4 regions of the Paenibacillus hamazuiensis genome follow, and region 1 is predicted to be linked to each of the others. Evidence: riboswitches for the same ligand, from Rfam matches in the RefSeq annotation. Region 1 holds a riboswitch; each other region holds the start of a gene.

Region 1 (7,705 bases):
TCGTAGGTATCCTGCTGGCTAACCAGAAGGCCGGGGACGAACGCGTGGTAAACCTTTTCCGGCTCACCTTCTCCCGTATCGAACATGCTGAACGTCTTCTCCACAAAATCGCTGAAAATGTCGGCAAAGGTCTCCGTATTCCCGCTTGTCAGCGCCTCCAGCATCATGCGGTGATGCCTGCTCTGGATGCTCGTGTTGAACCAACTCCTGATTATGTCCTCGTACAAATATTCGACTTCCCGGTTGGGGATTTTCAGCTCGCAGATCAACTGCTTGTCCTGCTCTTTCGCCACCGGTTTGAGGTATCCGCAAAACAGCAGGAAGCTCCAGAGGGCAGCCGAGCTGCTCTCGATTTCCTGAAGGCGGTATGATCGGTGATTTCTTTGCGGATTCCTTCTCCACGGATCAAATCTTCGAGCTCCTGCTTCACTTCACCGCCGCTGCGCATAAGCATGAGCCGCACCAGATCATTGCTGCTCGTATTGACCCAATATGGACGGAATCCGTCCTTCGGGTTGCTTGCATAATTCAAGACGACCAAGGATTATAAATGACGGTTTCGCCAAAAATGTAACCGTTGTACCACTTTTTCACTTCAGCCATTTCCGTGCCGATGACGTAATATTCCAGCAGCTGCTCGACCTCCGGTTCCTCAAGTCCGAAAAAGCGGCTGTATCGCTCATTCAGTACGGCCATCTCGCCCTTTCCCGAATCTTAATAACCATAGTTTACCAAACTGTTCGGGAGTTCGAAAACGGAGCAGAGTCCCGTGAGAAACTCACGGCAGCAAACCGATACGCTGAAGGAACCAATACAGCGCGACCAGAAGGACCAGGGCGGAGGCGCCGACAACGCCGGTGCGGTAGCGCGGGGACCGCTGCAGCCTCAGCAGCAAAGGCAGGGCGAGCGCGACCAGGGCGAGCTGGCCGGTTTCGACGCCGATATTGAACGAGAGCAGTGAGCTGATCATGTACTGCTCCGGCAGACCGATTTCGCCGATCGCTCCGGCGAAGCCCATGCCGTGAATGAGCCCGAACAGGAAGGTGACGGGCCAGCGCAGGCGGAAGGAGCGGGCCGTCATATTTTCTACGGCGACGTAGGCGATGGTGAGTGCGATACCTGACTCGATCCAGCGGGAATCGGCGGCAATGTGGCCTGTTGCGGCGAGAAACAGCGTGATGCTGTGTGCGATCGTGAAGGCGGTGACGATCTTGACGATCTCCTTCAGCTTTTGGGCAACGAGGACGAGCGAGAGCAGGAACAGCAGATGGTCGTAGCCTCCCAAAATATGTTTGAGGCCCTGAACAAAAAAGGTCCAGGCGGAGCCCAGCATGTTTGTCCTGACCATCGGCTCGTAGTGATATATGCGGTTCATCGTATCGAAGACGGTTTGGTCCATATCGTTGCCCCGCGTAATGACGGCGAAATTCAGATGCAGCGGATCGGCATCGTCAAACAGCAGGCTGTAACGTATGGTGAGGCCGGTGACGGCGGATTGTCCGGCGAAGCTGAGGCGGAACGAAACGGCGGGAATCCCCGTCTTTTCGGTGGTTTCTATGGAATTCAGGGCAAGCGGAAGCGGGCCGGACGGCGTTTCCAGCTCCAGATGCGCGCGAATATAAGCTTCGAGCGCCGCGCGCTGGGCATCCAGCTCGGCGGGCTCCAGCTTGTTGTCTTTGTTCGTATCGTACGCGAGCAGGCTGGGCTCAGGAATCGTCAGCTCGTATTGAACGGTCTTTCCTTCGATCGAGATTTGCGAGTAGCCGTTATTAAGCGGGTGCGCCTCGGCGGCAGGCAGCCATCCCCATCCGAGGGGCAGCGCCGCCAAGAGCCATATGCCTGCGCGAAGCAGACGGAACAGACGGGTCAGCATGTTATCGTTATGCTCCTTTAAGCGTCAAGAGAACTCCAGCGTTCCTCCAGCCGGAACCATTTCCATATGGCGACGGAGACGGCCCACGCCAGCACGAACAATGCGACCAGCATATAGCCGAGCGTGCCGAAGTCGATGTTTTGGACCTGGTCCCAGATGCCGCCGGACAGGCCGAGCTTCTCGGAAACGACTTGAACCAGCTCGATCGTGCCGATCAAGAGAGCGGCTACGACGGCCAGCGCGGTGACCGACAAATTATAGTATAACTTTCGCATAGGAGTATTGAAAGCCCAGCGGTAAGCCCTGTTCATGAAAATGCCGTCGGCGGTGTCCATCAGGCTCATCCCCGCAGCAAACAGCAGCGGAAACGACAATATGCCGAGCACGGGCAGCTGATCCTGGGCCGCTCCGGCCGATATCGCCAGCAGCGCGATTTCGCTTGCCGTATCGAAGCCGAGGCCGAATAAAAAACCGAGCGGATACACGTGCCAGCTCCGGCTCACGAACCGGTACAGCGGGCTCAGCAGGCGGGAGAAAAATCCGCGCGACTGCAGCAGCTGCTCGAACTCGTCGGGCCCGCTGCTTCCTTTGCGGTACTGGCGAAACAGCCGGAACAGATTGATTAAAATGACCAGGTTGATGATGCCGATGATCACAAGGAAAGCGCCGGATACCGAAGCGCCGATCATGCCGCCGATTTCCTGCATTTCCGGCATTTCCTCCTGCACCCAGTGGACGGAGAGCGCCGTGGCGATCGCCATCAGAAACACTACGCTAGAATGACCGAGAGAAAAATAAAAGCCGACTCCGAGGGCGTTTTTCTTTTGCTCGACGAGCTTGCGGACCGTATTGTCGATAGCTGCGATATGATCGACGTCAAACGCGTGGCGCAGTCCCAGAGTATAGGCGAGCAGCCCCATTCCCCACAGTCCCGGATGCTGCCGCGCAGCGACGAACAAAAAGGCGATGCCCGCCACGTGCAGCAGTGCGACGACTCCGGCGTAGCCGAGCCAGGAGCCTTGTTTTGCGGCATTATGCCGATTTTTTCGCAAAAAGATCCACCTTCTCCCGAAACTTCGTGTTACGAATCGTTTTCAATGTAACACAGATTGCCTTTAGTGTGAAGATAATGGGAGGAATCTTTTTCTACCAATGCTCCGAAATAGATTGACAAATACAATATATTGATATAAATTTAAATTCACTAACTACATATGGTTTTGAATAGGTGCGATTCGACCGTTAAACGACGAATCGCTTAAAAGGGAAGCCGGTGAGAAGCCGGCGCGGTCCCGCCACTGTAAGAGAGGAGTATCGGTCCGGGCAGCCACTGGCATTGTCTTGTCGGACAAGCCGGGAAGGCGGACCTTACGTACGTTGAACCTCGAGCCAGGAGACCTGCCTGTTCATAGATACACACCCTGCGGAGAACAGGAAGGTGTTCGCTTCGTCCAAGACGCAAGTGCGCATTTGTTGCGTGCACGTACTGGCGCATTCGGCCCTTCTTTGCCGGATGCGCTTTTTCATTCGGGTGAATTCTTCGCGAATGCCGGAAGGAGACGAGAGATTTGCTCATTGTTTATGATTCCAAGACGGGAAATGTCCGGCGGTTTGTCGGCAAGCTGGATATGCCCGCGGTACAAATCGAAGAGCAATTGACGGTGGACGAGCCGTTCGTGCTCGTTACATATACGACCGGGTTCGGTCAGGTGCCGGATAAGGTGGCCGCTTTTCTGAAAAGAAACCATCGCCGTCTCGTCGGCGTATCGGCCAGCGGCAACCGCAACTGGGGCGAAGGCTTTGCGCGGAGCGCGGACCGGATCGCCCGCGAGTACGGAGTGCCGGTGCTGAGCAAATTCGAGCTGTCCGGAACAAGCGGCGATGTGGAAAAATTTAAGAGAGAGGTGAGCCTCGTTGCGGCACATTGAATTAAACAACTTGCTTATGCGAAGAGGAACGGACGGATTTTTCCAATTGGATAAAGATAAGGAAGCCGTTCGGGCTTTCATGGAAGAAGTACATACGAAGAGCATGCGCTTTGCCGATACGGCGTCTAAAATTCGCTACATGATCGACAACGACTACTATGAGAATGTGTACGAGCGGTATTCGCAGGCCGATGTGGAGGAGATTTTTGCGATCGCGCACGGCTACGGCTTCGAATTTCCTTCCTATATGGCGGCGTCGAAATTTTATACCGATTATGCGATGAAAAGCAACGACCGCTCGCTGTATCTCGAGCATTATCCCGACCGGGTGGCGATCGTCGCCCTGCATCTCGCCCGCGGCGATATGAGCGCGGCGAGGGCGCTCGCTTCGGCGATGATGGAGCAGCGGCTGCAGCCGGCCACGCCGACGTTTCTGAATGCGGGCAAAAGCCGGCGCGGCGAGATGGTGTCCTGCTTCCTGCTCGAAATGGACGATTCGCTGAATTCGATCAACTTCATCCTTGGCGTCTGCATGCAGCTTTCGAAAATCGGGGGCGGCGTCGCCGTCAATCTGTCGAAGCTGCGCGGCCGGGGAGAGCCGATCAAAGGCGTGGAAGGCGCGGCGAAAGGCATTATGCCGGTGCTGAAGCTGATGGAGGACGCGTTTTCCTACGCGGATCAGATGGGGCAGCGCAGAGGTTCCGGAGCGGCGTATTACAACATTTTCGGCTGGGATGTCATGGAGTTTCTCGACAGCAAGAAAATTAACGCCGACGAGAAAACGCGCCTGAAGACGCTGTCGATCGGACTCATCGTGCCGGATAAGTTTTACAAGCTTGCCGAGGAAAACAAGCCGCTTCACGTGTTCGCTCCGTATACGGTCCGTCAGGCTTACGGCGTGCATTTGGACGATATGGACATGGACGAGATGTACGACACCCTGCTCGCCGACGACCGCGTGCGCAAGAAAGCGGTCATGAGCGCGCGGGATATGCTGGTCAAGATCGCCACGATCCAGCTCGAATCCGGCTACCCGTACATCATGAACAAAAGCAACGCCAACCGCGTGCATGCATTGAAAAATCTCGGTTCGATCAAGATGTCGAACCTGTGCACGGAAATTTTCCAGCTGCAGGAAACGTCGGAAATCGGCGATTACGGCGTGGCCGATCTGATCCGCAGAGATATAAGCTGCAATCTTGCGTCCCTTAACATCGTCAATGTGATGGAACGGAAAAAGATCAAGGAATCGGTGCACGAAGGGATGATCGCCTTAACGGCGGTCAGCGACATGACGAGTGTCGCCAATGCGCCGGGCGTAGCGAAAGCGAACCGCGAGCTGCATTCGGTCGGACTCGGCGCGATGAATTTGCACGGCTATTTGGCGAAAAACCAAATCGCGTACGAAAGCGAAGAAGCGAAAGATTTCGCCCGCACTTTTTTCATGACGATGAACTTCCACTCGCTGGAAAAAAGCATGGACATCGCCAAAACAACCGGCATCACGTTTGACGGCTTCGAGCGGTCGGACTATGCGAGCGGAGTCTATTTCGACCGGTATACGGAAACCGACTTCCGCCCGGTAACGGACAAGGTAAAGCAGCTGTTCGAGGGCATTCATGTCCCGTCTCCGGAAGATTGGAGGAAGCTGAAGGAAGCGGTGCGGGCTCACGGGCTGTACCACGCCTACCGGATGGCGATTGCTCCGACGCAAAGCATTTCCTACATCCAGAACGCGACGTCCAGCGTCATGCCGGTAGTGGAGACGATCGAAACGCGGACTTACGCCAATTCGACGACTTACTATCCGATGCCGTATTTGAGCCCTGATAATTACTTTTTCTATAAATCGGCTTACCAAATGAATCAGTTCAAAGTGTTGGATCTGATCGCGGAAATCCAGGCACACGTCGATCAGGGAATATCGACCGTGCTTCACGTCAACAGCGACGTCACGACGAGGGAGCTCGCCCGCTATTACATTTACGCGGCGAAAAAAGGCTTGAAGTCGCTGTATTACACCCGGACGAACCGCTTGTCCGTTGAGGAGTGCGTCAGCTGCTCCGTATAAGATACATACAGAAATGGGAGAGACAAGGATGAGTTCTTGGAAAGCTGTGAATTGGAACCGCCCGGACGACGATTTTTCGATCACGTTCTGGAATCAAAATATTATGCAGTTTTGGACGGACGAGGAAATTCCGCTCTCCGACGACAAGATGTCGTGGCTGACTTTGAGTGAGGCTGAGCGAGAATTATACATGAAGGTGCTCGGAGGGCTGACGCTGCTCGATACGGTGCAGGGCGGAGTCGGCATGCCGAAAATACTCGAGCATGTGGAAGGGCTGCAGCGCAAGGCGGTGCTCGGGTTTATGGGCATGATGGAGCAGATCCATGCGAAATCGTACAGCAGCATTTTTACAACGCTGGCGACGACCGAAGAAATCGACAGCGTCTTTCGCTGGGTCGAAAACAACCGCTTCCTGCAGATCAAGGCGGAGACGATATCGCAGTATTACAACGGCATCGAAACGCGCAAGGACTTGTATTTGGCGATGGCGGCGTCGGTGTTGCTGGAAAGCTACCTGTTTTACAGCGGCTTTTTTTATCCGCTGTATTTGGCCGGGCAGGGCAAAATGACAAGCAGCGGCGAAATCATCGACCTTATTTTGCGCGATGAAAGCATTCACGGGCTGTATGTCGGCCTGCTTGCTCAAGAAGTGTATGCGCAGCTGGAGCCGGATGAGCAGCAGGCGGCTTACGAGACGCTCTGCGGTCTTCTCCGTTACTTGCACAGCAACGAAGAGCAGTACACGGAGGAGCTGTATACCGCCATCGGGCTTGCGGACGAGGTGAAGGCTTTTCTGCGCTATAACGCGAACAAAGCGATGATGAACCTCGGGCTGGAGCCGCTGTTCCCGGACGAGGAGATCAACCCGATCGTCTTCAACGGCATCAGCACGCGGACGAAGCAGCACGATTTCTTTTCCAAGAAAGGGAACGGGTACGTTCGCACCATTCATGTCGAGCCGCTGAAGGACAGCGATTTTCAGTTCGATTTTTAATTACACGTTTTCAAGAGTGGCCGGAGGGGTACAGCCCCCCTCGAAAAAATGGATTCGTCCGTTGTTTGGGTCGCTCAATAAGATAGCCGCCGGGAATCGGCGGCTTTTTGTCTTTGTCGCGGCGATGGTGAACCGCGCGCCGCTTAATGCACGAGCTGCTGTGACTGCGGCGCTTGCGGCGTAATGATATAGCTGGCGCGGTCGGTCGTGATGCGCAAGCTTTGGCCGTCCGCCTGGCTGTGCCAATGGCCGTCCAGCGGAATTTCGAAGACGCCGTTCGGGAGCGGCACGTCGCCTCCGTCGCTTGTGACGGTGCCGTCTCCGTGCAGGCGCAGCGCGGAGCTTGCGACGTAGTCGTCCGGGTCGCTTCGCTCGCTGCGGGCAAATACGGCGTTTTCCAGCGTCAGGCGAACTTCGTCGACGTCGTCCTGTTCTTTTTTCACGATATGTACGGGGCGGTTGCGGCAAGTCTCCAGCCACTGGGCGAGCTGTTCGGTTGAGTTCTGCATGATTTGCTGCCTCCTTGCGTCATTCTTGCAACGTATACCGTTAGGTTATCCCTGCGGAGGGCGGACCAACCATGGATCGGGTTGACAATCGCTTCCAAACCGCATACACTATAACTAATTCATGCTAGGGAGATGTGTTGATGTCCGGGGTCGTTCTTAACTGATCAATTTCATAGGTTGATGCGGAAGCTGCACCGCCTGTCTGTTCGTAAAACGGCAGGTTTGTTAAGTTGTGCGCGGATTCGCATTAACGTGAATTGAGGTTAAGAACAAAACGGTCCATCCGACATGCTCCGGCCATATAGCCAGCAGCCTATCGAACCGTGCTTT
Region 2 (7,705 bases), 2.7 Mb from region 1:
CGGCCTGCATGAAGGAGGGTATGCCGCCTTTTCGTTCGACATTACGCAGGCGCTGGGTGATTATGCGAACGAACAGACGATCGTGGTAAAAATCGAAGACAGCCTGAGCTGCTTCCAGCCGAGGGGCAAGCAACGATGGAGGGATGAAAACTACGGCTGCTGGTATACTCAAACGACAGGCATTTGGCAGACCGCATGGCTGGAATTCGTTAACGACACGAGCATTAGGGATGTGAAAATAACGCCGGACATCGATACCCTCTCGGTCCACTTCCAATATCGAATTAACGGTTCGGCAGGACCTCGTCTTCGCGTCGAAACCGCTATTTCGTTCCAGGGGAAGCCCGTGAAGCATGTATCCGCCGTCGCCGACCGAGAAACGATCAGCTTGAGCCTCGACATAACAAGCGACATTCACGAGTGGAGGGTCATGCTGTGGCAGCCGGGTCAGCCGAACCTGTATGACGTGGAGTTTGTTTTGTACGACGGCGACAAGCCGGTCGATCGGGTTACCTCGTATTTCGGCATGCGGAAAATATCGATCGAGAACGGGTTCATCTATTTGAACAACCGGCCGTTGTATCAGCGATTGCTGCTTGATCAAGGTTATTGGCCTGAAAGCCTTCTGACGCCTCCGTCCGAAGAAGCGATCATCGAGGACATCGACAAGACCCTCGAGATGGGCTTCAATGGCGTGAGGAAGCATCAGAAAATCGAAGACCCGAGATTTCTGTATTGGTGCGATCGGAAAGGACTGCTCGTCTGGTCAGAGATGGCGGCTACCTATGAGTATTCCGATGAAGCGGTGCGCAGCTTTACACAGGAATGGGCGGATATCGTCCGCCAGCACTACAATCATCCGTGCATAATCACGTGGGTCCCTTTCAATGAGTCGTGGGGAATTCCTCAAGTATTTACGGACCGTAAACAGCAGGCATTTACGGAGGCGATTTATCATTTGACGAAGTCGCTCGATGCGACAAGGCCGGTCGTCGTGAACGACGGATGGGAGCACACGGTTTCGGACATTCTTACTCTACACGATTACGAGGAGTTTGGAGAGAAGTTCGCTTCCCGTTACCGGGACAAGGAGCCGATCGTACGTAACGAGCGCTCCTTCAGCAAGCATAGACTGGCTTTTGCCGGGGGGTATGAATACAAGGGACAGCCGATTATCATCAGTGAGTACGGGGGTATTGCCTTCAAGGGCGGAAAAGGCTGGGGTTACGGCAGTATGGTGCAGTCGGAGGAAGAATTTTTGCGGCGGTATCGAGAAATTACGCAAGCGATCAAAGACGTGCCTTATGTTTGCGGTTACTGCTACACGCAGACGACCGATGTGCAGCAGGAAATTAACGGTTTGCTCACGGAATACCGGCAGCCGAAGATAGATTTGAAAAAAATCAGGGATATCAATTTGGCGTAAAATTCGTGGGGAGAAAGACTTGGTGCATGGCTCCGGGTCTTTTTTTTGTCGTTTTTCTTGGAGCAAATTAACAACTGACAAGAACTTTATATCATTCCCGACGGACACTGCCGGGTTACGACAGTTCAACACCAAAAATTGGCCCGAAGCAAAGCTGCTAAAGCAGCCGCTTCTTGAGCCAGACGCGGTAGACGACGTAGACGGACGCCAAAAAAAGAACATACACGCCGACGGACAAAACGAGCTTGCTGGTGCCGGCAAACAGATTGCTGCCGATGAACGCAAACAGGAGCATGGCAGGAATTTTGCCCAGTGCGGACGCGACGGCGAATGTAACGACCGGAATGGAAGTAATGGCAGGAATGACATTAACGACAGCCTGAGGGATAACCGGGATCAATCGAGCCAATAAAATAGTCAGGAACGGATTTTTTTCAATAGCGGCTTGGAGCTTTTCCAGCTTCTCGTACTTGGACAAGTAAGCACGGCCTTGCTTTTGAAACAAGTAACGTGCCAGCCAAAAAACAATGACAGACGCGACAGAAGCAGCGGTCCAACTGATCAAAGCGCCCAGCAAAGGACCGTACATAAACCCGAGCATGCCGATAACTATTTTGTAAGGAATGACCGGTACGATAATAAAACCGAGAGCAGCCGCAAAAATAAGCAGAACGGGCGCATCCCCATACTGCATCCAATGCAAAATTTCATCCTTGAATATATAGACAATGAGTAGGAGCACGATATACATGCCGATGGTGTACCATTTCTTCATTTGGAAGGGTGTCTCCTTGGTCCGAGTCTTTCTTCTGGCCGTGTTGATCATACTTAGTGTAACATAAAAACATTCTACATTGGTGTACATTGTCCGCTTGAAGAGTTATCGGCCAACTGGCCGGAAGCGGCAGCCTTCAGCGAGGAAACGGGGTCGACGTCCCAATCGCTCGCTCAGCTGGCCTTGGATTTGAACAGAGCCATAGCCGCATTCAAATTGCAATAAACAAGAGGTTCGCAGATAAAAAAACGGAGCGTTTAACGGAAGAAATAAATCCGTCGACGCTCCGTTTTGTACTGTACAGTGATTTGATTGATGACGCAGAATTTATGTTGAGTCTTATTGCATTTTTTCCATGAGCAGCTTAAACTCGGCTAAGCTTCGCGGAGGCAATGCCTCCATACGTACTGTTTTGGGCAGAGCCTTCCATAATTCAAGCAGTAAGGGAAGCTCCATACCGAGAGAAAGAATCTGTTCCTCCCTGGCAAACACCTCAGACGGAGGTCCTTCCGCCAAACATTTCCCTTGATCCATGACGAAGACCCAATCAGCCCACGAATAGGCCAAATTCATATCATGCGTAGCCATCACGATTGTAATGCCATTTGCATGAATGCGGTTCAATTCTTCCACCAATTTATGCTCGGAAACACGATCCAGGTAAGCTGTGGGCTCGTCCAGCAAGAGAAGCTCAGGTTCCAGAGCCAGAACTCCTGCGAGGGCGACACGCTTTTTTTGACCCAGACTTAAGTGATGGATAGGCGTGCCCGCCAAATGCCCGAGGTTCATGCTTGCAAGCATATTTTGCGTACGTACGCTTATTTCTTGTTCCGGCATTCCGGCATTGCGGAGACCGTACGAAACATCTTCAAAAGGCGTATTCAAAATGAGCTGGTGTTCAGGGTCCTGAAATACCAATCCGATTTGTTGTCTGAGCTGTTTCAGACCTGCGGGATGATAAACGATAGGGGAGCCGTTCCACAATAGCTCCCCGCTGACAGGTCTGTGAATGCCGACAGCGTGGAGGAAAAAGGTGGATTTTCCGCAGCCGTTGTGTCCGCAAATGGCGATCTTCTTTCCAGCCGGTATGCACATGGTCAGGCCGCAGAGAGCTTCATGTTCACTGCCCGGATAGCTAAAGCTTACGCTACGCGCTTCCAGAATCGATTTCATACCGTTTCCCTCCATCGGAACCATATTTCAATAAGCACCAGGATCACGATACCTATGCGGCCTTCCCAGTTATAGCGGGGCGGCATCGGCTTCGCGGCATACGGTGCCATCTGAATTTCCTCCGTAAATCCCCTTGCGGTGAGTCCGTATGATAGTCCCTTGTAACGGTGCATCGTTTTATCGAACAGTCTTACGATCAAGACGGACATGTCAGTAAGCTTGCTTCGAAAGTTTGCATGCCCTCCGCGCGTTAATTGAGCTTTGTACATGGTAGAGGCGGTATCCAGAAGCAAAAAGAGGAACCGGTACATGATCAGCATCAATTCCAGGACTAAAGAGGGCATGCGCAGCTTTTTCAAAACTTGAAACAGCTCCGTAGTCGGGATCGTAAGCGTTACGAAAGTGAGACAGGATAAACAAGCCGCAACACGAGCGAAAAGATGGCCCGCCTTCCAAATTCCAGTTTCGGTGACACTGACCGCCCAATGGGCAATGACGAATAGAATCGACTTCGAAGCCATGGGAAGAGCTTCACCGAGCGGCTCAATCTCGAGGATGATGGCCGGCAGACTAGCCGCATAAAACAAACATGGTACACCTATCAATACGAAATAATATTTGACAGGGATACGGGCGTATATGACCGTCCATATACACATCCAGCTCATAATGGCGAATTGTACGAAAGGATGCGATAGGTAGGAGAGGATAAACAACAAAGCTGCGAATGTACACTTCCACAAGGGAGACACATTTCTTAGCTTATTCTTGTATGAAAGTGTGTCAATTATCTTGATCATTGGGCTTTGGATTTGCCTTTAAACCATCCAATCACATAACCGATAAAGCCGGCTCCAATAGCTGCCTGCAGCGCGAACAACATGCTTTCGGTTTCGGAAGGAAGCTCAAACAGCGATGAAAACCATGGCCGGTAGGAGGGGCTAAGCTCGGCGATCGCTTGCTCCGCGGCATCGTCTGCTCCGCCAAAGTCACCATTGACGAAGAGCAGGGGGAGAACAGCGAGCAGGATCACAGCCAGTAACATCAATATATTTTTGCTTCGATTTGTCATGATTGATTTGCTCCTTTCATTTTACGCTGCAGTACGGACAGCTCCTCCGAGCTGTAGGTTTGCAGCCAGTTCCAAATCAATACGGTCAGAATACCTTCACTTATCGCTAAAGGGATTTGAGTTAGTGCAAATATGCCGCCGAACTTAACAAAAGAGACCAGGATCCCGCCGCTCTCCGCCGGAAACGCTAATGCCATTTGGATGGAAGTGACGACATAGGTGGATAAATCGGCCGATGCGGCAGCCGTAAAAATAGCCAGCTTCTGCTTCCCCGTCGACTTCATCATTCCTTTATAAACGGTATAGCCAATGATCGGTCCAATGACAGCCATCGAGAAAGCGTTGGCCCCCAATGTGGTTAAGCCACCGTGCGCGAGCAGCAAAGCCTGGAATAACAAGACGATGGAGCCAAGCACGCTCATAGGCAGCGCCCCAAACATAACCGCTCCGAGACCGGTCCCGGTCGGATGCGAGCTGCTGCCTGTAACCGACGGGATCTTAAGCGCCGAAAGGACGAATGTAAACGCGCCGGCTAAGCCCAGCATAATTTTCAACTCGGGTGTTTCCTTTGTTATTCTGATCAACGCCCGCAGCCCCAATATAAAGAACGGCAAGAACAAAACCCACCAAAAAATTGCCCAACCCAAGGGAAGAAAACCCTCCATAATATGCATGGCATAAGCGGACTGAGGTTCATTTACGGCAAAGTACAGGGTAAACCCTAGAATTAATAATAAGGTGCTCGCTGTTTTTTGGACTTTCATTTGCATTTCCTCCTGTAACTAAAATGGATCGAACAACAAAAAAACCAACCCAAGATTGGATTGGTTACGGAGTACGCTTCAATAGACGGCTATGAAGAAAAATAGTCGGCACATGGTTTCGTACACCTCTCCTTTCCGCGAAGGCTTGTGGGTGTTTAAATTAGGTAGGTCTCCTGGCTCTCGGTTCTTCGTTTTCTCTCGTCTTCCCCGTATGATTACGAGTGACTTCGCCTGAGAGTAACTCCCCGATTACAGTGGCGGGACCGCTCGGGATTTGCACCCGATTCCCTGTTACCCCTTGTCTTCACAAGGGCACCTAATTTAGCAGTGTATGCAATTCATAAGTTTCAAATAACAACTATTCGATATGAATCGGTTATTTCCTTCTTAGTAGCATAAATTCTTTTAAAGATAACACCGGATTCGATAAACTGGCTTCGAGGCAGACAATAGCGTATACAAACTATTTTAGAAATAAAGTTGAAATATGTTATATTTTTCAAATTATTACGGACACTATACATGTTAATGACATCCCTGAGGCTAAATAAGTGAATGCTCAGTACTGCTTAGGAGATGAGGGACTTATGAAAATTGCGAATATGCTGCGAGGCTTTACCGCGCTTGGCGTCGTCGCGGGCATTTTCACGCTAACCACGGGCTGCGAGTCGATGATCGTCTTCGATCCGAAGGGGCCAATTGGCGCCCAGCAGCGTGATTTGATCAATTTCACGATACTGCTCTGTCTTATTATATTGGTCCCGGTTCTGCTTCTTACGGCCTGGATTGTATGGCGCTTCCGCGACAAGAAGAACAACAATGCGCCCTACCAGCCCATATGGTCTCACAGTACTAAACTGGAGATTATTTGGTGGGGTATCCCGATTCTCGTCATTTTGGTCCTGGCCATTGCGACGGCGCGTTATACGTACGCGCTTGATCCGGCTAAACCGCTCGAATCTGAGAAGAAACCCGTCACGATCCAGGTGACGTCTTTAAACTGGAAATGGCTGTTTCAGTATCCGGAGCAAGGTATCGCAACCGTCAACTACCTGGTCATTCCGGAACGTACACCGATTAAGTTCGAGCTCACCTCGGATGGTCCGATGAACTCGTTTTGGGTGCCGCAGCTTGGCGGGATGATTTACACGATGTCCGGCATGTCGACGACGCTTTATCTTCAAGCGGACGAGCCGGGTAATTATATGGGCACCGGAGCCAATTTTACAGGCCGCGAATTCGCGAAAATGGGTTTTACCGCGAAGGCCGTTACCCAGGCGGATTTCGATAAATGGGTAACGGAAGCCAAGGGGAGCGGAAACGCGCTGACGGACGAAGGCTATCAAAAGCTTGCGCTGCCCGGAATCTCGGACCGCATTACATACGCTTCGATTCCGTCCGGCTTGTTCGAGAAAATTGTCCACGAGTACTCCATGAGCCGCGGAGCGCCTCCGGGGATTACCCGGAAGGCGCAAACTCTCAGCGGCGAGAAGGCGGCGGAGCATACCGAGGGCGGACAGCTTCCACCCGGCAATAATGCGCAGAAGGATGTCCATGACATGGGCAATTCCGGCCAATCCAATCATCACATGGACGGCATGCATATGAATCATGGCAAATGAGAGGATGACTTCCGTGATTGACCAAATAAAAGATTTTGCTTCGTGGTTTTTCGTCACCGGCGACCCGCTGATTTACGGAGCGGACGTCGCCATCGTTCTGACGATGGCAGCCATCGTCATAGTGCTGACATATTTCAAGAAATGGGGCTGGCTTTGGCGCGAGTGGTTGACGACCGTCGATCATAAACGAGTCGGAATTATGTACATTATCGCTTCGCTCCTCATGCTGTTCCGCGGCGGCGTCGACGCGCTGATGATGCGGACGCAGCTCGCTTTTCCCGATATGAAGTTTTTGTCGCCGGAACACTATAACGAGGTGTTCACGACTCACGGTGTCATCATGATCTTGTTCATGGCAATGCCGCTCATGTTCGGCTTATTCAACATCGCGGTACCGCTGCAAATCGGCGCGCGTGACGTCGCTTTTCCGTTCCTGAATTCGCTCAGCTTCTGGCTGTTTTTCTTCGGTGCGATGCTGTTCAATATGTCGTTCGTTATCGGTGGATCGGCGAATGCCGGCTGGCTGTCGTATCCGCCGCTCTCGGAATTGACGGGCAGCCCCGGCGTAGGGGAGGATTTCTACATCTGGGGTGTGCAGATTTCCGGGATCGGATCGTTGATGACGGGAATCAACTTCATAGTGACCATCGTCAAAATGCGTGCGCCCGGAATGACTTGGTCGAAAGTGCCGATGTTTACATGGTCGGTGCTCTCAAGCTGCATTGCGATCATCGTCGCGTTCCCCGTGCTGACCGTCACGCTGGCGCTTCTGTTTCTGGACCGTTTTTTGGGAGCGCATTTCTTCACGATGGACGGCGGCGGCAACGCCATGATGTACGTTAACCTGATCTGGATGTGGGGGCACCCGGAAGT
Region 3 (7,705 bases), 640 kb from region 1:
GAAATGTCGGCAAGACGGCGTCTCAGCAGCGGAACAAAGCGCATCGACATGACGACGAGCAGCCCGATTTTCGGAAAGACCGATCCGAACAGGTAAAGAAACCGGGACGGCGTCATCACCGCGTTAAACGAAATGAACAGCACCAGGATCACGAGCAAGCTGATCATGGATAACAGTCCGTAAACGATCGATTCCAGCGTGACCGGCTGATCCCAGAAATAAAACAAAATATGGCGGCCGCGGTGGGCAAACAGCGGATTGAGCAGCACGTACAGCATGCCGATCGGCAGGTAAAACTTCAGCGTGCTTGCAAGCGCCGCAAGCTCCCGCTCGAGCAGGATGAGCAGCGCGGAAAGCAGCAGCAGGGTGACGACGTAAACCGGGTGGTTCACGATCATGCCGAGCGTAAAGCAGCCCGCGTAAAAGAAAAAGCAGGGAAACGGGTGAAAGGAACGGAACCCGCTGTTCATTTCATTTTCGCCCCTACGTCCGCACCGAGATCAAGCGTGTACAGCCATTCAATTTTGTCTCCGGATTTGAGCTTATAAGAGCCGGCGCCCTCTCCGAGAGCGCGTCCGTTCACTTTGTAAATCCAGCCGCTTTTCGGACCCCCGTCGAATTCGTACAGATTATCGATCCCCTGTACATAGGCGAAAGCGCCTTTCCCCGTATATTCCATTTGAATTTTGTTGTCCTTGGTCACCTGCTTCAGCACATCCAACACGGTCATTCCATCCTTAAAAGGCACGGACGTTTCTTTCAAAATGACGCCGCGCTCCTTGTCCCCGGTTATGCTGATATGCAGCTCGGCTGTCTCGGAAGCGGCGGGGGCCGCCTGCGCTTGCCCGGACGGCGCGGCATCGGCGGCCGGCGCAGGCGAAGCTGCAGCCGGCGTTTGATCCGCCGCGCCCGCGAGGGCGGACGCCGACGCTGCGGGCGCGGCCGGGTCAGCCGCAGCGGGCGACGGCGGCGCTGCTGCACCCGCGCTCGCGGAGGCCGGCGGCGGCGCAGCAGTGCCCGGGCTCGCCGAGGCCGGAGGCGCAGCGGCCCCCGAGCCTGCCGGCACCGCGGCGGACGCCGACGCTGCAGGCGCGCCCGCCGGCGCCTGGCCGGCGCTGCCCGCCGGGGCCGCGGCTGGCGGCTCGCCGCCGGGTGCCGCTGCGGCCACTCCCGGCGATGACGCGCCGGGCGCTGTCCCGCCAGCGCCGCCGCCCGCTTCCGCTTGCGCGGCCGTCTGCGGCTTGCCCTGCTCCTGTGCCGCCTGCGTGCCGCATCCCGCAGCCAAAATCATGATAGCGACGGCCGAAAGAAATAATTTATTCATGGGTGGTCCCCCCTTGCATGAAAAGGAAGAAAGAGCCCTTTGCTTACAGGGCTCTTTTCATCTTGGTCGATTACGGCTTTTTTGTCAATTCATAAGCTCTTACGGCTACGACCGCCGCCATCTCGCGGGTGGCCGAGTCGCGCGGCATAAACCGCCCGGACTCGCCGCCTTCCATCAGCCCTTTTTCCGCGACGGCCTGGATGTACGCTGCGGAGCCCGGGTACGCATCCGCCAAATCGGCGAATCCGCCCGCCCCGTTGCCGGAAGCTTCGAGCTTCAGCGCCCGGGCCAGCATGATCGCCATCTCCTGGCGCGAAATGGCTGCATCCGGAGCGAAGCGGTCCTCGCCGACTCCGCTTGCGATGCCTTTGGCGACAGCTTTCGCGACGTAACCCGCGTACCACGAGTCAACCGGAACGTCGGCAAACGCCGTTTTCGTCTCGGCCGAAGGCGCCTCGCCCAGCAAACGCAGCAGCATGGCTGCAAACTGGATGCGCGTCACCGGCTTTTTCGGCTCAAAAGCAGGAGCCGCCCCGCCCGTTCCTTCCATGATCCCGTAAACGGACGCTTTCTGCACGAACGGCAGCGCCCAGGATGCGATATCCGCCTGATCGGCGTATGCCGGCGCTGCCGGCTGCGAGGCCGGGGCAGCTTGAGCCGGGCCCGCAGGGTTCAGGTATGCCTTGTAAGCACCCAGCGCGAGCAAAGCCTGCTCGGTCGCCATCACCTCTGCGTCCCCGCCGCGCGTATGCGGGAATGCGCCGTTTTCCAGCTGCAGTCCGAGCAAGTAGGCCAGCATGCTTTTGCCGCCGGTCTTGAAGTGCAAACCGCCCAGTGGATCGTATCCGCTGACCGAAAGCCCCCAGATCACCTGGGCCGTGCTCTCGGCATTCTCCGTCCCTTCCAGCGCAAAACCTCCGTCCTCCGCCTGAACGGAGCCGAGCCATTTCACCGCTTTTTCCATGGCGTTTGCGACTTCCGTACGCTCTTTATAAGGGCTGAGTGCAGCCAACGCCGCTCCAGTCAAATCGGGATTCCCCGCCTCGCCTTTCACGAGAGGCCAGCTGCCGTCCGCATTTTGCACATCGAGTATCCACTGCAGTAGCTTCGCTGTCGTCCATTTCGCTTCGGCAGGCACGCGGTACGCCCCGCCGTTCAAGGCAAGCAGCGCGTAAATCGGACCGTTGCTTCCCTGCACTTCCATACGTTCGTTGTTATAAATACGCTCGATCAGATTGAACCCTCCGATCGATTCCGGATTGCCCCCTGCAGCCTGTACGCTGAGCGCCAATCTTTCGTAATCGGTGACGTTGCGGAACGTTCCGTTTTTCTCCTTCAGCATGGCCGCGACGCGAGACGTGTAATCGTCCGGAACGGCCGCTCCCGCCTTGCTTAGTGCGTAAGCGGACCAGTCGCTAAGCTCCGTTCCGTTCTTCAGCCACCCCGACGCGCGCTCGATAGCCTGGCTGATATCTTCAGCCGAATATCCTCTGTCCGCTGCCGGCAGTTTCGACTTATCGATAACGGCGAATTTCGTAAAATGGTTGACCATTCCGGTCACGACGCCCGTTTCGGCATCGATGACGGCCGGAATCGGAATCCACTCGTTCGTCTGCTCGTTCAGCCACACGAGCGCCCATTGATCGAGGTTATCCGCAGCGCTCGGCACTTTGATCGAAAGTTCCACCGGCATTTCAAAGGAAAGCCCCGCCGGCCCGAATTCGTACATAGGCGAGACAAGCTCGCTGCGTTTCGCTTCCTCCGCAGGAAGCTCGCTCACCTTCAATCCGGTTACTTTTTTAAGCGCGCCGGCCGGCACATTCAGCTGAACTTCCGCTTTTGCATCCGCCACCGTCGCAAAAGTATCGGCAAACACCAGCTTCTCGACGAACACCTTGTTGGATGCCAGCTCTTTGTGGAGCGATTCTGCGGCTGCCGCCGACATTTTCTTATCGGCATTCAGGACGACGGCAGTCTTTCCGAAGGCGCTGATCGGCTTCTTATTATCGTAGGAAAGCCCCAGCTCCTTGACCGCCTCGGTCAGCGCCGTACCGCCAAGTGCGGTCGCCGCCGCTGTGGTTGCCCCCGCTTCGCTCCGCAAATCGGTCCCGCCGTTCAGCGTATAACGCCAGGATACTTTATCTCCAGCTTTTAACGTGGCGGTAGCGGCTCCCGAGTTGAGGTAGCTGCCGTTGACCGCGTACATCCAACCGCTGAGCGGCCCCCGGTCGAACTCCTTCAGCCCGTCGATGCCCCGCACGTAAGCCGTCGGACCCGAACCGGACGACTCAACACGGTCCGCGCCCAACGCGCGAATCAACACGGAATATGCCGTATCGCCGCTGCGCAGCGCCATCGATGTCGAGACAATCGTCCCCATATCTTTGTCCCCGATGACGGTTAAATAGATGACCGGTTCGCTGCCTGTTCCCGTGCCGCCCGATTTCGGCAGAATGGTGATCGTCTGCGCCGTATGAACGACGGTCGGCGCCCCTCCGGCAGCATACCCGGAAATATCGAGCGTGAAGGTTCCTTCGGCCAGTCCGGCAAACGTTGCGACGCCCTGACTGTCCGTCGTCGCCGTCAAATCCCCGACTTTGACCAAAACCCCTGCGGCCGGAACCGGCGCATCAAAGCCGTTCGTTTTGGTCACCGTCACGGTGAACGATTCGTTCGCTTTCGGCTGCGCAGGATTCAGCGTGACCGAATCGATCAGGTACGTCGTCGGATTGTATTGCGCGTCGAATCCGCCGTAATAGATAACGGCTTCCTCGCCCGGTTGAAGCGAGTAATCCGCCATCCCCACCATCGGAATGACCCATTTGCCATCGCGATGGATGGCATAAAGCCAGGAATCGGCATCCGACCCGACCGATTTAATATATTTTCCGAAGCTGAAATTAACGATTTGGAAAGGGACCTGCTTCTCGGTCAGCAGCTGCTGGACGCTATCCAGCAAATTCGTGAAATAAGCTTTTCCGGACGCATGTGTCGCCGAAGAACCTTCGATCCGGACGATGGCCGGATCGGAAGGAAGCGAGCCGATCATCACCGTCGCGGAGTCCGTGACGATTTTCGGAGCCGTTCCGGTGCGGTATCCCGTTACTTCCGCCTTATACGTGCCGCCGGGAAGACCGTCCGGGAACAGCGCTATGCCTTGGGCGTCCGTTTCCACCTTTTTGCCGCCGAGCTCCACATAAACGCTGGATGCCACGGTTACGTCTTCCCGGTTGTACACCCAGTTCCACACCGACTGCTGCACCTTCACCTGGAACGCTTGGCCGGCCACCGGCAGCGCCGGAGTAACCTCGATCGACTTGACCAGCGCGGTATCATATCCGCTGTAGTACAAATAAATTTCGTCGCCGCTGCGCAGCTCGTAATCATACAAGCCGAGCATGTTGGTGTTGGTGTAATCCCATACGCCTTGTCGCTTGACGTTATAATACCAATAAGTGCCGCCGCTGCCGGAAATCCCGTTTACCGATAAGAAAAAATGCTCCGGCGTTTCTTCATATTTGATACCCGCAATTTTTAACACCTGGGTTACCGCCTCGTAAGCGGTCTTTGCCGTAGCGTAGCCATCGGCGATCACTTTGTCCGGCCCGACGACACGGACGGCAGCGTTCACAGCCCCGGTCGTTCCTCCATTGCCGGAGCTTAGGACGGCTTCATACGATCCGCTGTTGCCGCCGGTAAACGCCTCATAGGCGGCCAGCGCCATCAAGGACTGCCCGGTCGCTCCCGCGCCGGAAGGGCCGCCGGTCACATGGGCGAACCCGCCGTCGCTTTGCCGGTAGCTGAACAAATAGCTGAGCGGATTGCCGCCTGCCTTCGTAAAGTCCGTACTGCGGGCGTCGACGCCGGCGGCGGACAACGCCATGATCACCTGCGCGGCGCTCTCCGAGCTTTCGCCGATCCCCTTTTCCGAAAAACCGCCGTTCGTCAGTTGGACTGCCGACAGCCAGTCGACGCCTTCGTCAATCGCCTGCTGTACGCCGGGCAGCGATTTGTATGCGGACAATGCGCCGATGGCGGATGCGGTAATATCTACGCTGCTCACTCCACCGGCCGCAAGCGGCCAGCCGCCGTCCTCATTTTGTTGCTGGATCAGCCAGGCTGCGATTTTATCGGCGCTCCATTTCGCGTTTTGCGGAATGCCGTATGTACCGCTGCTCAGGGCAAGCAGCGAGTAAATCGCGCCGTTCGTGCCCTGCGCCGTCATCGCATCGTTATCATAAATGCTTTGGATAAAATTCAGCGTCGTCTTGCCGGCCGCAATCTGCTCCGGGTTGCCTCCCGCCGCTTTCACGCCCAGCGCAATCCGGGCATAGTCGGTGACGTTGCTGTAGCGGCCGCCGTTTTGCTCCAGTTGGGCGCTGATCGCCGCCAAATACGAGACCGGAACCGGCTTCCCGGCTTTCGCCAGCGCATAGGCGTCCCAGTCCGTCAACGCGTTTCCGTCCACGGTCATGATATAACGTGCCGCGTCCTCCATCGCTTGCGGGACCGTGATCTGCCCCTTACCCGCTTCGTCCGCATACGCAGACGGCGTCCCGCCCAGCACGGACAGCAGCAGGCACCAGCTCAGCAGGATCAGGCCGGTCTTTTTTAAATAGGTACATCTCTTCATGTCTTGCAAATTCCCCTCTCTTTGTTGATAGCCTAAGCGAACCGAACGAATTCCCCAAAGCGAAACGGGCCTTTGCAGCGCATTCCTGACACTTTGGGGGCCCCGCATAATTTCCTAAACAGCAAAAAAGGCATCCCGGAGAAAGGGATGCCGAAATGATGCGCTGACAAACTTGCAGGCGAAGAATGTTCCTGACAGGCAGTCGTTCCCCTCTCCTATGTTCGCGTAGGCGGCGGTTCTCCCGGATAGGCAGATATCCTGACTTTGCGGATCGTAGCTGCTCTTCCGTCTTCCCGCCTCCTTGTGGAGACAGTGACCTGGTGGAAGACGCTCCCCGCTTACAGTGGCGCGACCGTGCCGGATTTTCACCGGACTTCCCTGTTTGCCGAAGGCATGGAGCCGCCGGCTCCCTCTTCGACATCTATCCGAGTATATTCAATTATTTTAAAAGGATACCACGAACCTTGCGGGCCGTCCAACCTTTTTTGCAAGCCTCGACTCATTGGAAAAATAAACCGGGAAAGCGGGATAAAACGGCATTTTGCTCCGGTCACTTCTTGTCTGCTTGACATACTACTGCCTTCAAGGATATTATAGATCCAATAAGTCCCCGATTCAAGACTGGGGGACTTGGCCCACGCCGCTTTAAGTGCGGATGGTCGTTTATCGGCAGCCGGCATATGAGATAGGCTATAGCGGCGCCGGTGTCCGTTCGGGTTCATTGCGCGGACTCGCCTTCCGGGTCGATCTGCTCGGGATGTCTAATTATGGACATAAAGAGTCTTTAATATCCAATTATAAGGAGCTGATTATGATGGTTTACGATTGCGCAATTATTGGCGGAGGACCTGCCGGTCTCAATGCTGCCCTCGTGCTTGGCCGAGCAAGACGAAGTATCGCTTTGATCGACAACAACCGGCCGCGAAATGCCGTTACGCATGCGTCCCACGGTTTTATTACGAGAGACGGCATTACGCCGTCCGAGTTCCGCCGCATTGCTTACGAGGAGGTGCTCCGGTATCCGTCTGTCGATCATTTGCAAACCGAAATCGTTTCCGTTCGCAAGCTGGAGTCCGGGTTCGAGCTGCTCGATTCGTCCGACGTTCGCGTTCAAGCGCGAAAGCTGATTCTCGCGACGGGCGTCAAGGAGATATTTCCGGACATCGAAGGCTTTTACCCGCTGTACGGAAAAAGCTTGTTTAACTGCCCTTATTGCGACGGGTGGGAACTGCGGGACCAACCTCTTGTCGTCGTTTCCGAACTGCCGACCTTTTTTCACTCGGCCAAGCTGCTCTTCAATTGGAGCAAGGATTTGGTCGTCTGCACAAACGGCCGGGCGCCTCTGACGGATGAACAAAAAAAGCAGCTCCAAGCCAAAGGCATTGTGGTCATGGAGCAGCGTATTGCGGCGTTCGTCGGTCAAAACGGGCGCTTGGAGCATGTCCGGTTCGCGGACGGAACCGAGATTCCGCGGGCCGGAGGTTTCGTGATTCCCCGATTCGTGCAAAGCGTACCGTTCGCGGAGCAGCTCGGCTGCGAAACAACGCCTATCGGCGGGATTGCGACCGATGAATGGGGACAAACCCATATCCCCGGCTTATTTGTCATTGGAGATGCTGCGTACATCGGGCCCTCTCAATTGGTGCTTGCCGCGGCGTCCGGCAGCCGGGTCGCCATGAGGATAAATACGGATTTGTCGGACGAGGAGTTTGAGTGAGCCTTTAAGAATCAGTACCTGCCTATAAGTA
Region 4 (7,705 bases), 2.6 Mb from region 1:
GCAAAATTTTGCTGGCCAAATATATCGCCGTGATCTTGTTTATGGTTACCCTGCTTGCCGTGCTGTTCGTCAGCTCGTATTTTATCGGGCTGCTGTTTTTCGGAATCGGCGTTTCCGGCCCGGATGACGGACTCGGACGTATCGCGGCCGGGTACGGCTTTAAGCTTGTCGATACGCTGATGTCGGTGACGCTGGCGTTTATGATTTCCTCCGCGTTCCGCAGCAGCTCGCTGGCCATCGGCTTGTCGATGTTCCTGATGTTTACTGCGGAGCCGGCGGTTGGCGTGCTTTCGATGCTGCAGTACAGCTGGGTAAAATACGTACTGTTCGCCAACACGAACCTGGAGCCGTATTTTTACGGCGGAAAGCCGCTGCTGCCGGGGATGTCGCTCGGGTTTTCCGTGGCGATGCTCGTTATATATTGGGTTGTTTTTTATGCGGTCGCCTGGGCGCTGTTTACGAAGCGAGATGTCGCCGGGTAGAGAAAAACGACAAAACGCCAAGCCATGACATATGGGCTTGGCGTTTCTGCTTCGGACAAGGTTTGCGGTTTCGTTTACCAGGCGTAAGCTTTGGGGGCTTCTCCTCCGGGCCCCGGGAAAATCTCGTCCAGCCGCTTCAGCACGTCCTCGTCCAGCTTCAGCTCCACGACGCGCAGCGTGTTTTGGAACTGCTCCAGCGTGCGGGGGCCGATGATCGGCGCGGTCATGGCCGGATGCACGAGCGTCCAGGCGAGCGCCACGTTGGCTTCGCTCTCGCCGAGCTCCCGGCAAAGCTTGCCGAACGCCTCCAATTGGCCGCGATGCCGCTCCACCCGCTCCACGCTGCGCGCGCTTCTTGAACCCTGCGCCGGGTTCAAGGCGTTGCCGCCAAGAAGGCCCCCGTCGAGCGGGCTCCAGGCGATGACGCCGATGCCGTGCTCTTCGGCGGCGGGGAGCACTTCGAGCTCCGGCAGGCGGCAGAGCAGGCTGTATTTATGCTGCTCGGATACGAGGCCGAGGAAATGGCGGGCTTTGGCTTCGTATTGCGCTTTGACCAGGTCGCGTCCGGCGAAATTGCTGGCCCCGACGTAGCTGATTTTACCTTGTGCTATATGGGTTTGAAAAGCGTTCCACAATTCGTCCCACGAGACGTTGCGGTCGACATGGTGCATTTGGTACAGCTCGATATGGTCGGTTTGCAGCCGGCGCAGCGACGCCTCCAGGTGGCGGCGGATTTTGTAAGCGGATAACCCGCGCGGCGCGTTGGGGCCGTCGTTCGGATCTTCCATATCGCCGTACACCTTGGTGGCAAGCACGACCTTCTCCCGGCGTCCGCCGCCCTGGGCGAACCAGCGACCGATGATTTCCTCCGTTTTGCCGCGGGCTCCCGGGCCGCCGTATACGTTGGCCGTATCGAAGAAGTTGACTCCGGCGTCGAGCGCGGCGTCCATAATCCGGTACGCTTCCTTCTCGTCGGTATCGACGCCGAAGTTCATCGTGCCGAGGCACAGCCTGCTCACCTTAAGTCCCGATTTTCCGAGATAAGCATATTCCATAACCAAACCTCCTCAGGAAATATCTTCAATTCCATCATACGCGGACCGGCCTGTTTCTTAAAGTACGCAAATGCAGTAAAGATAGTGTCGCCGGGGATATTTAGTCACTTGAAGGTGAGTGCCGATCCATGCCCGAGGCGTTGCGTTAACCGACTTGCGTGGCGGTGACTGAACGGCGGGGGCAGCCCGCTTGTGTAAGATGTTATCAGCTTAAGCGGGAATATAGAGGAACTGAGGTTCGCTAAGTGGGCCGATTTCGATCATTTTTGGAAATTAGCGGAACTCAGATGTGTTATTTGCCTGTTTGCTCTATACAATTGCCATTTTCCACCGATTTAGCGCATCTCAGTTCCTCTATTTTTTCAGATATATCATTTTCCGGCAAATAGCGAACGTGAGTTCCTTTATTTTGTGAGCGCTGAGCCGCCCGCGATTTCGTGCGAACGCCTTACTCTGGCTGCAGTGTCCTGTCGAAGGAAGCTCGCTTCTATCGCTAGGTGGGGAGGTTTTAGCAAAATACGGTGGACGCTTTTCCGAAGTTCGTGGTATATTTTAAGCACAAAATCGAATATATTTTTTTGGGAATGGGTGTCGAGTTTATCGGACTCGACTTAATAGGGAAACCGGTGAAAATCCGGTACGGTCGCGCCACTGTAAGCGAGGAGCCGCTCCGAACGCCACTGTTTCGATCTGCGAAATGGGAAGGCAAGGGGCAATGGCCATGATCCGCAAGTCAGGAGACCTGCCTGTTCCGACAGCACCATTGGAACCTACGCGTAATTAGGGAGGTGTAAGGCGGCAGTGCAGCTCTGTCCGGCTTGTCGAGCAGACAAGTTTTTGCGGCGGGAGCACGACTTTGCTAACTTATACGTATTTCTTGAGCGCTGGGCATCTCCAATGGAGGTGCCTTTTTTCATGGGCAAAAGGGGCTTCCTCCGTGCGGTTCGACGAGAAAGGCGGAGAGGCGTTTGGCTTAAAAGTGTGGGCTGCTGCATGCTGTACCCAGTAAACAGGAAGGAAGATCGTCTTGGAGACATTGACGAAGGTACTGGACCGGATCGGACGGTTGGATTCGGTGGCGATGCGCCGCATGCGCATGCGTATGAACGATTTGACGAAGCCGCCGGGCAGCTTGGGTGCGCTGGAGGACATCGCGGTGGCGCTTGCCGGCATTCAGGCGACCGACAAGCCGCAAATCGGACGAAAAGCGATTGTTGTCATGTGCGGCGATCACGGGGTGACGGAAGAGGGCGTCAGCGCCTATCCTGCCTCGGTGACAGGGCTTATGATCGGCAATTTTGCCCGGGGGGCGGCAGCGGTCAATGTGCTTGCGCGGCTGACCGGGGCGCAGGTGCGGGTGGTCGATGTCGGCAGCCGTCTGGAGGAGGCGCCGGAAGGAATCGAATCGCGCCGGGTGCGCGGAGGAACCGCCAATATGGCCCTTGGTCCGGCGATGTCCCGGCGCGAGGCAGCGGAGGCGATCCGCATCGGTATTGAAACGGCCGAGGCGCTGGCGGACGGAGGCGCTGCGATGATCGGCCTCGGCGAAATGGGCATCGGCAACACGACCCCGAGCACGGCGATGGCGGCGGTGTTCACCGGGAGGCCGGTGCGCGAGCTGACAGGACGCGGGACGGGGCTGGACGATGCGGCGCTGGAGGCGAAGGCGCAAGTGATCGAGCGGGCGATCCGCGTGAATGCGCCGGATGCGTGCGACGTGATCGACGTCATCGCGAAGGTCGGCGGGCTCGAAATCGCCGGGCTGGCCGGCGTCATTCTCGGTGCGGCGTCGCGCCGCCTCGCGGTCGTCGTCGACGGCGTCATTACCGGTGCCGCCGCCTTGGCTGCGTACAGGCTGGAGCCGCGCTGCCGCGATTTCATGTTCGCCTCGCATGTATCGGCGGAGCCTGCGCACCGCGTTATGCTCGAGGAGCTGGGCCTTGCTCCTGCGCTTCACCTGGGCATGAGGCTCGGCGAGGGGACGGGAGCGGCGCTTGCTTTTCCGCTGTTCGATGCGGCTGTGCGCCTCGCGGAAGAGATGGCGACGTTCGCCGATCTCGGACTTCCGAGCCCCGCTCCGGAGCCGGAGGAGTACGCGCTCTATCCGGCGCCGCACGTACGGGAGGTGTATCGGGGCAGCAAGATACTTGCCGCCGGGTCCGGGGAGCGCGGGATGGCTTCGGGGCCGGACGGCGGTTCGCCGTTGGCCGAAGCGGAGCGGAAGGCAGCCGCGGCGATGGAGGGCGATCCGTTCGGCGGACAGGCGGCGGATCGGCCGGTTGCGGAAGCAAGGCGTGATCAGTCTGATGGGCACGGAATGGGAGCGGCAGCCGCCGGGATGTTCGGGGGTGCTTCGGCTGACGCCTCGTTTGGCGTTGGCGAAGCGGGACAGCCGATCGCCGGCGCGCAGGCGAAAGAGGCCGATCCGGCCGGAAGCGCCGCGCCAATAATCGCACCGGCGCCGGGAGGCGCTGCTGCGGCCCATCCCTTTACCGCCGCCGAGAAAGCGGCGGTGTACAAAGCGATCGAGCAGCGGAGGGACATCCGCTCGTTCCGCCCGGATCCGCTGCCGGAGGAGCTGCTGCTCCGGCTTCTGCAGGCGGCGCATCATGCGCCGTCGGTCGGATTTATGCAGCCGTGGAATTTTATCGTCGTGAAGTCGCAGGAGACGAAGGAGCGGCTGCGCCAGGCCGCGGACAAAGAGCGGCGGGCGCTGCTGCTCCATTACGAAGGCGAGCAGGCGCAAAAGTTTGCCCGGCTGAAGATCGAAGCGCTCACGGAAGCGCCGATCACGCTGTGCGTGACGCTGGACCCGACGCGGGGCGGCCTGCACGTACTCGGGCGCAATTCGATTCCGGAAACGGATCTCGCCTCCGTTTCCTGCGCGATTCAAAATTTATGGCTGGCTGCTCGAGCCGAGGGGCTTGCGGTCGGGTGGGTCAGCTTTTATAAAAAGCAGGATATTCGCCACATTCTCGATATACCGCCGCACATCGATCCGGTGGCGCTTCTCTCGGTCGGTTATACGGACGAATTTCCGGAGAAGCCGCTGCTCGAGACGGCCAATTGGCGCAAGCGGCTTGATCTGAAGGAGCTTATTTACGCCGAGCGTTGGGGAGAAAAGTGATTTTGCGAACGGGGAATTTGATAGAAGGAGGGATTTGCGATGGCTGAAAAAAGAGGCAAGCTGCTCATCATCGGGTTCGGGCCGGGATCGTTCGAGCATATTACCGAGCGGGCGCGGAAAGCGATTGAGGAGAGCGAGGTCATAATCGGGTACAACACGTACGTTGACCTGATCCGCGGGCTGCTGACCGATCAGGAAATCGTCCGTACAGGTATGACGGAGGAGGTGAGCCGTGCCCAGGAAGCGGTCCGGCAGGCGGAAATGGGCAAAAAGGTAGCCGTCATTTCGAGCGGCGACGCCGGAGTGTACGGCATGGCCGGCCTCGTCTACGAGGTGCTGATCGGGAAGCGGTGGAACCCTGCGAACGGGGTGGAAGTCGAGGTCATTCCCGGCATTTCGGCGATCAATTCGTGTGCGTCCTTGCTTGGGGCGCCGGTTATGCACGACGCGTGCACGATCAGCCTGAGCGACCATTTGACGCCGTGGGAGCTTATCGCGAAGCGGGTTGAAGCCGCGGCGGCCGCCGACTTTATCATCGCGCTGTACAATCCGCGCAGCGGCCGGCGCACCCGGCAGATCGTGGAGACGCAGCGGATATTGCTGAGGCACCGCTCGCCGGATACGCCGGTCGGCCTGGTCAAAAGCGCATACCGCGACCGTCAGCAAGTCGTTATGACGACGCTTGGGGCGATGCTGGATCACGATATCGGGATGCTGACGACTGTCATTATCGGCAACTCGACGACGTTCATGTACGAGGGTTTGATGATTACGCCGCGCGGCTACCAGAGAAAGTATACGCTCGACTCGGCCGAGCAACCTTTAAGACCGCATGAGAGGCTGCGCACGGAAGCGGAGCCGTGGTCGCTGAACGCGCAGGAGGAAGGCTGGGAGCGCGAAGAGGACGAAGAGGCGGCTATCGGCGCGGACTGGAGTACAGATGGATCGTCCGGTTCGCCGGTAGGCGCCGGCGCGGAACAATGGCACGGCGCTGCAGGCGAATGGTCGGGAACGGCGGTGTCTGCCGGCGTGCGGGGGCGCGCGCGGGAAGCGGCTCTGCTGCGGATGCCGTCTGCTGCGGCGGTTTTGCCGCAGCCATCGGAAAATGCGGCCGCAGAGGGGAATGCCGCCGGAGCCGGGCTTTTCGGCGCCGCCCCGGCCGCATACGCTTTATCCCCGGCCCCGGATGCGCCGGGAGTGGACAGGCCGGATCGGATTTCGCCGGCGGCTTCGGCTCCATCGGTCGGCGCGGACTTCAGGAGCGATGCGGGACGACCGATCGGCAGCTCTGCCGCGGTCGCTTCCGCGGACGGTACTGCGATGGCGGGCCCGGACCTCCGGGGAGAGGCAGGGAGGTCGTCCGGCAGCGGTGAGGCGATCGCTTCCGCGGCCGGTACTGCACAGCAGGCGCCGATGAAGCCTGCGGCTTTGGCGATGGAAGCGCTCGGGCTGCTTGCGGCGAAAGGGATTGTCTCCGGCGGTTATGCCGCCGCAGCGGTTTCGCCGCCCGGTGCGGCCCGCAAGCCGCAGGCGATCTTTGAGCTTGGCGTCGCCCCCGGCATCGCCAGCAAAAAATACAGCGCCCGTCAAATGGCGCTGCTCGCAGAGCTGGTCGGCGAGGAAGGTGAAATGGAGTACACGCCGCATCACCAGATTATCCTGCGTATCGCGACCGAACAACCTTCGGCCATTGTGGCGCGCCTCAAAGCGATAAAGCTGCTTGTTTTCCCGATCGGCGATGTGGCGCAGATCAAGGCGTGCGATTTTTGCAATCTGGAGAAAGACGATGCGATTCCGGTGGCGGAGGAGCTGAACCGGGCCATCGGCGGCTTAAAGGCGCCGAAGGAATTTAAGGTCGGGGTGAACGGCTGCGGCATGGCCTGCTACGGCGCGGTGCTCGAAGACGTCGGCATCGTGTACCGCCGGGGAGCTTACGATTTGTTCCTCGGGGGCAAATCGATCGGGCGTAACGCCCACGCGGCGCAGCCGGTGGCGGAAGGCATCTCCGCTGAGGAAATCGTGCCGACAATCGAGCGGATTTTTCAGGAATATACGGAAAAAGGGCATCCGAACGAACGGTTTCACAAATTTTTCAAACGGGTCGGTAAGGTCGCAGGCTTTGAGCATCGGGACCACGTTTCGCCGGTCCAGGTGGACGCCGTTTGCGGCGATTGATGAGGGGGAATAACGGGATGGAAGCTATTTTGCTCGTCGGACACGGCAGCCGCGATCCGGAAGGAAACGAGGAATTGCTGCGTTTTGCCGATATGGTTCGCGCGAAGGCGCCGCAGGTTGTCATTGAAACGTGTTTTTTGGAGTTTGCAAACCCGACGATCGATAAGGGTATCACCCGGTGCGTGGAGCAGGGGGCGACGCGGGTCGTGCTGGTGCCGATCATTTTGTTTGCGGCGGGGCACGCGAAGATTCATATTCCGGATGCAATCGATCATGCAAAATTGAAATATCCGGAGGTTCAGTTTGCATACGGTCGCCCGATCGGCGTTCACCAGAAGGTGATCAATATTTTGAAATCGCGTCTTGCGGAATCTGGATATTTGGCCGGGCCTCAGGACGGAGAGCGCGATCCGCATACGGCGGTGCTTATTTTGGGACGGGGCAGCAGCGATGGGGATGCGAACAGCGATTTTTACAAAATGGCGCGTCTGTTCTGGGAACAGGTGCCGGTCAAATGGACGGAAAGCTGTTTTATCGGAGTGACGGAGCCTTCGTTTGAGGAGGGGCTGGAGCGCTGTCTGCAGCTTGGTGCCAAAACCATTTACGTGCTGCCGTATTTCCTGTTCACGGGAGTGCTGATCAAGCGCATCGAGCAGATGACCGCCGATTTCGCGGCGCGTCATGCCGACCGTAAAGTCGTGCTGGCCGACTATTTCGGGTTTCACCCCCAGCTTGCCGAAGTGCTGCTGGACCGCGTTTCCGAGGCGTTCGAAGGCCGAGCGTTCATGAACTGCGACATGTGTAAATACCGCCTGGAGGCGGCCGCGCATATGGAACATCACCATCATCATCATGACGGGCACGAC

Evidence for each region. Region 1 has a riboswitch for cobalamin ahead of nrdI (class Ib ribonucleoside-diphosphate reductase assembly flavoprotein NrdI). Riboswitches for the same ligand answer to the same signal wherever they lie in the genome.
Region 2: another riboswitch for cobalamin. It lies ahead of MYS68_RS11280 (energy-coupling factor ABC transporter permease); the one in region 1 lies ahead of nrdI (class Ib ribonucleoside-diphosphate reductase assembly flavoprotein NrdI).
Region 3: another riboswitch for cobalamin. It lies ahead of MYS68_RS25770 (S-layer homology domain-containing protein); the one in region 1 lies ahead of nrdI (class Ib ribonucleoside-diphosphate reductase assembly flavoprotein NrdI).
Region 4: another riboswitch for cobalamin. It lies ahead of cobT (nicotinate-nucleotide--dimethylbenzimidazole phosphoribosyltransferase); the one in region 1 lies ahead of nrdI (class Ib ribonucleoside-diphosphate reductase assembly flavoprotein NrdI).

Annotation. Positions count from the first base shown of each region.
Region 1 is NZ_JALRMO010000001.1:5,284,698-5,292,402, reverse strand. It holds partial or broken gene MYS68_RS39130 (PD-(D/E)XK nuclease domain-containing protein) at 1-86, opposite strand, end outside; gene MYS68_RS22905 (AAA family ATPase) at 529-696, opposite strand; gene MYS68_RS22900 (HupE/UreJ family protein) at 779-1,873, opposite strand; gene MYS68_RS22895 (HoxN/HupN/NixA family nickel/cobalt transporter) at 1,891-2,925, opposite strand; cobalamin riboswitch at 3,083-3,293, shown strand; gene nrdI (class Ib ribonucleoside-diphosphate reductase assembly flavoprotein NrdI) at 3,442-3,801, shown strand; gene nrdE (class 1b ribonucleoside-diphosphate reductase subunit alpha) at 3,788-5,872, shown strand; gene nrdF (class 1b ribonucleoside-diphosphate reductase subunit beta) at 5,901-6,866, shown strand; gene ymzB (protein YmzB) at 7,010-7,375, opposite strand.
Region 2 is NZ_JALRMO010000001.1:2,544,861-2,552,565, reverse strand. It holds gene MYS68_RS11305 (glycoside hydrolase family 2 protein) at 1-1,426, shown strand, start outside; gene MYS68_RS11300 (TVP38/TMEM64 family protein) at 1,584-2,201, opposite strand; gene MYS68_RS11295 (energy-coupling factor ABC transporter ATP-binding protein) at 2,541-3,374, opposite strand; gene cbiQ (cobalt ECF transporter T component CbiQ) at 3,371-4,174, opposite strand; gene MYS68_RS11285 (energy-coupling factor ABC transporter substrate-binding protein) at 4,171-4,446, opposite strand; gene MYS68_RS11280 (energy-coupling factor ABC transporter permease) at 4,443-5,210, opposite strand; cobalamin riboswitch at 5,357-5,545, opposite strand; gene cyoA (ubiquinol oxidase subunit II) at 5,798-6,832, shown strand; gene MYS68_RS11270 (cbb3-type cytochrome c oxidase subunit I) at 6,846-7,705, shown strand, end outside.
Region 3 is NZ_JALRMO010000001.1:5,927,622-5,935,326, forward strand. It holds gene MYS68_RS25760 (energy-coupling factor transporter transmembrane component T) at 1-470, opposite strand, end outside; gene MYS68_RS25765 (DUF4430 domain-containing protein) at 467-1,324, opposite strand; gene MYS68_RS25770 (S-layer homology domain-containing protein) at 1,395-5,957, opposite strand; cobalamin riboswitch at 6,189-6,395, opposite strand; gene MYS68_RS25775 (NAD(P)/FAD-dependent oxidoreductase) at 6,772-7,674, shown strand.
Region 4 is NZ_JALRMO010000001.1:7,846,581-7,854,285, forward strand. It holds gene MYS68_RS34630 (ABC transporter permease) at 1-482, shown strand, start outside; gene MYS68_RS34635 (aldo/keto reductase) at 557-1,537, opposite strand; cobalamin riboswitch at 2,107-2,301, shown strand; partial or broken gene cobT (nicotinate-nucleotide--dimethylbenzimidazole phosphoribosyltransferase) at 2,574-3,587, shown strand; gene bluB (5,6-dimethylbenzimidazole synthase) at 3,987-4,664, shown strand; gene cobJ (precorrin-3B C(17)-methyltransferase) at 4,704-6,839, shown strand; gene MYS68_RS34655 (sirohydrochlorin chelatase) at 6,857-7,705, shown strand, end outside.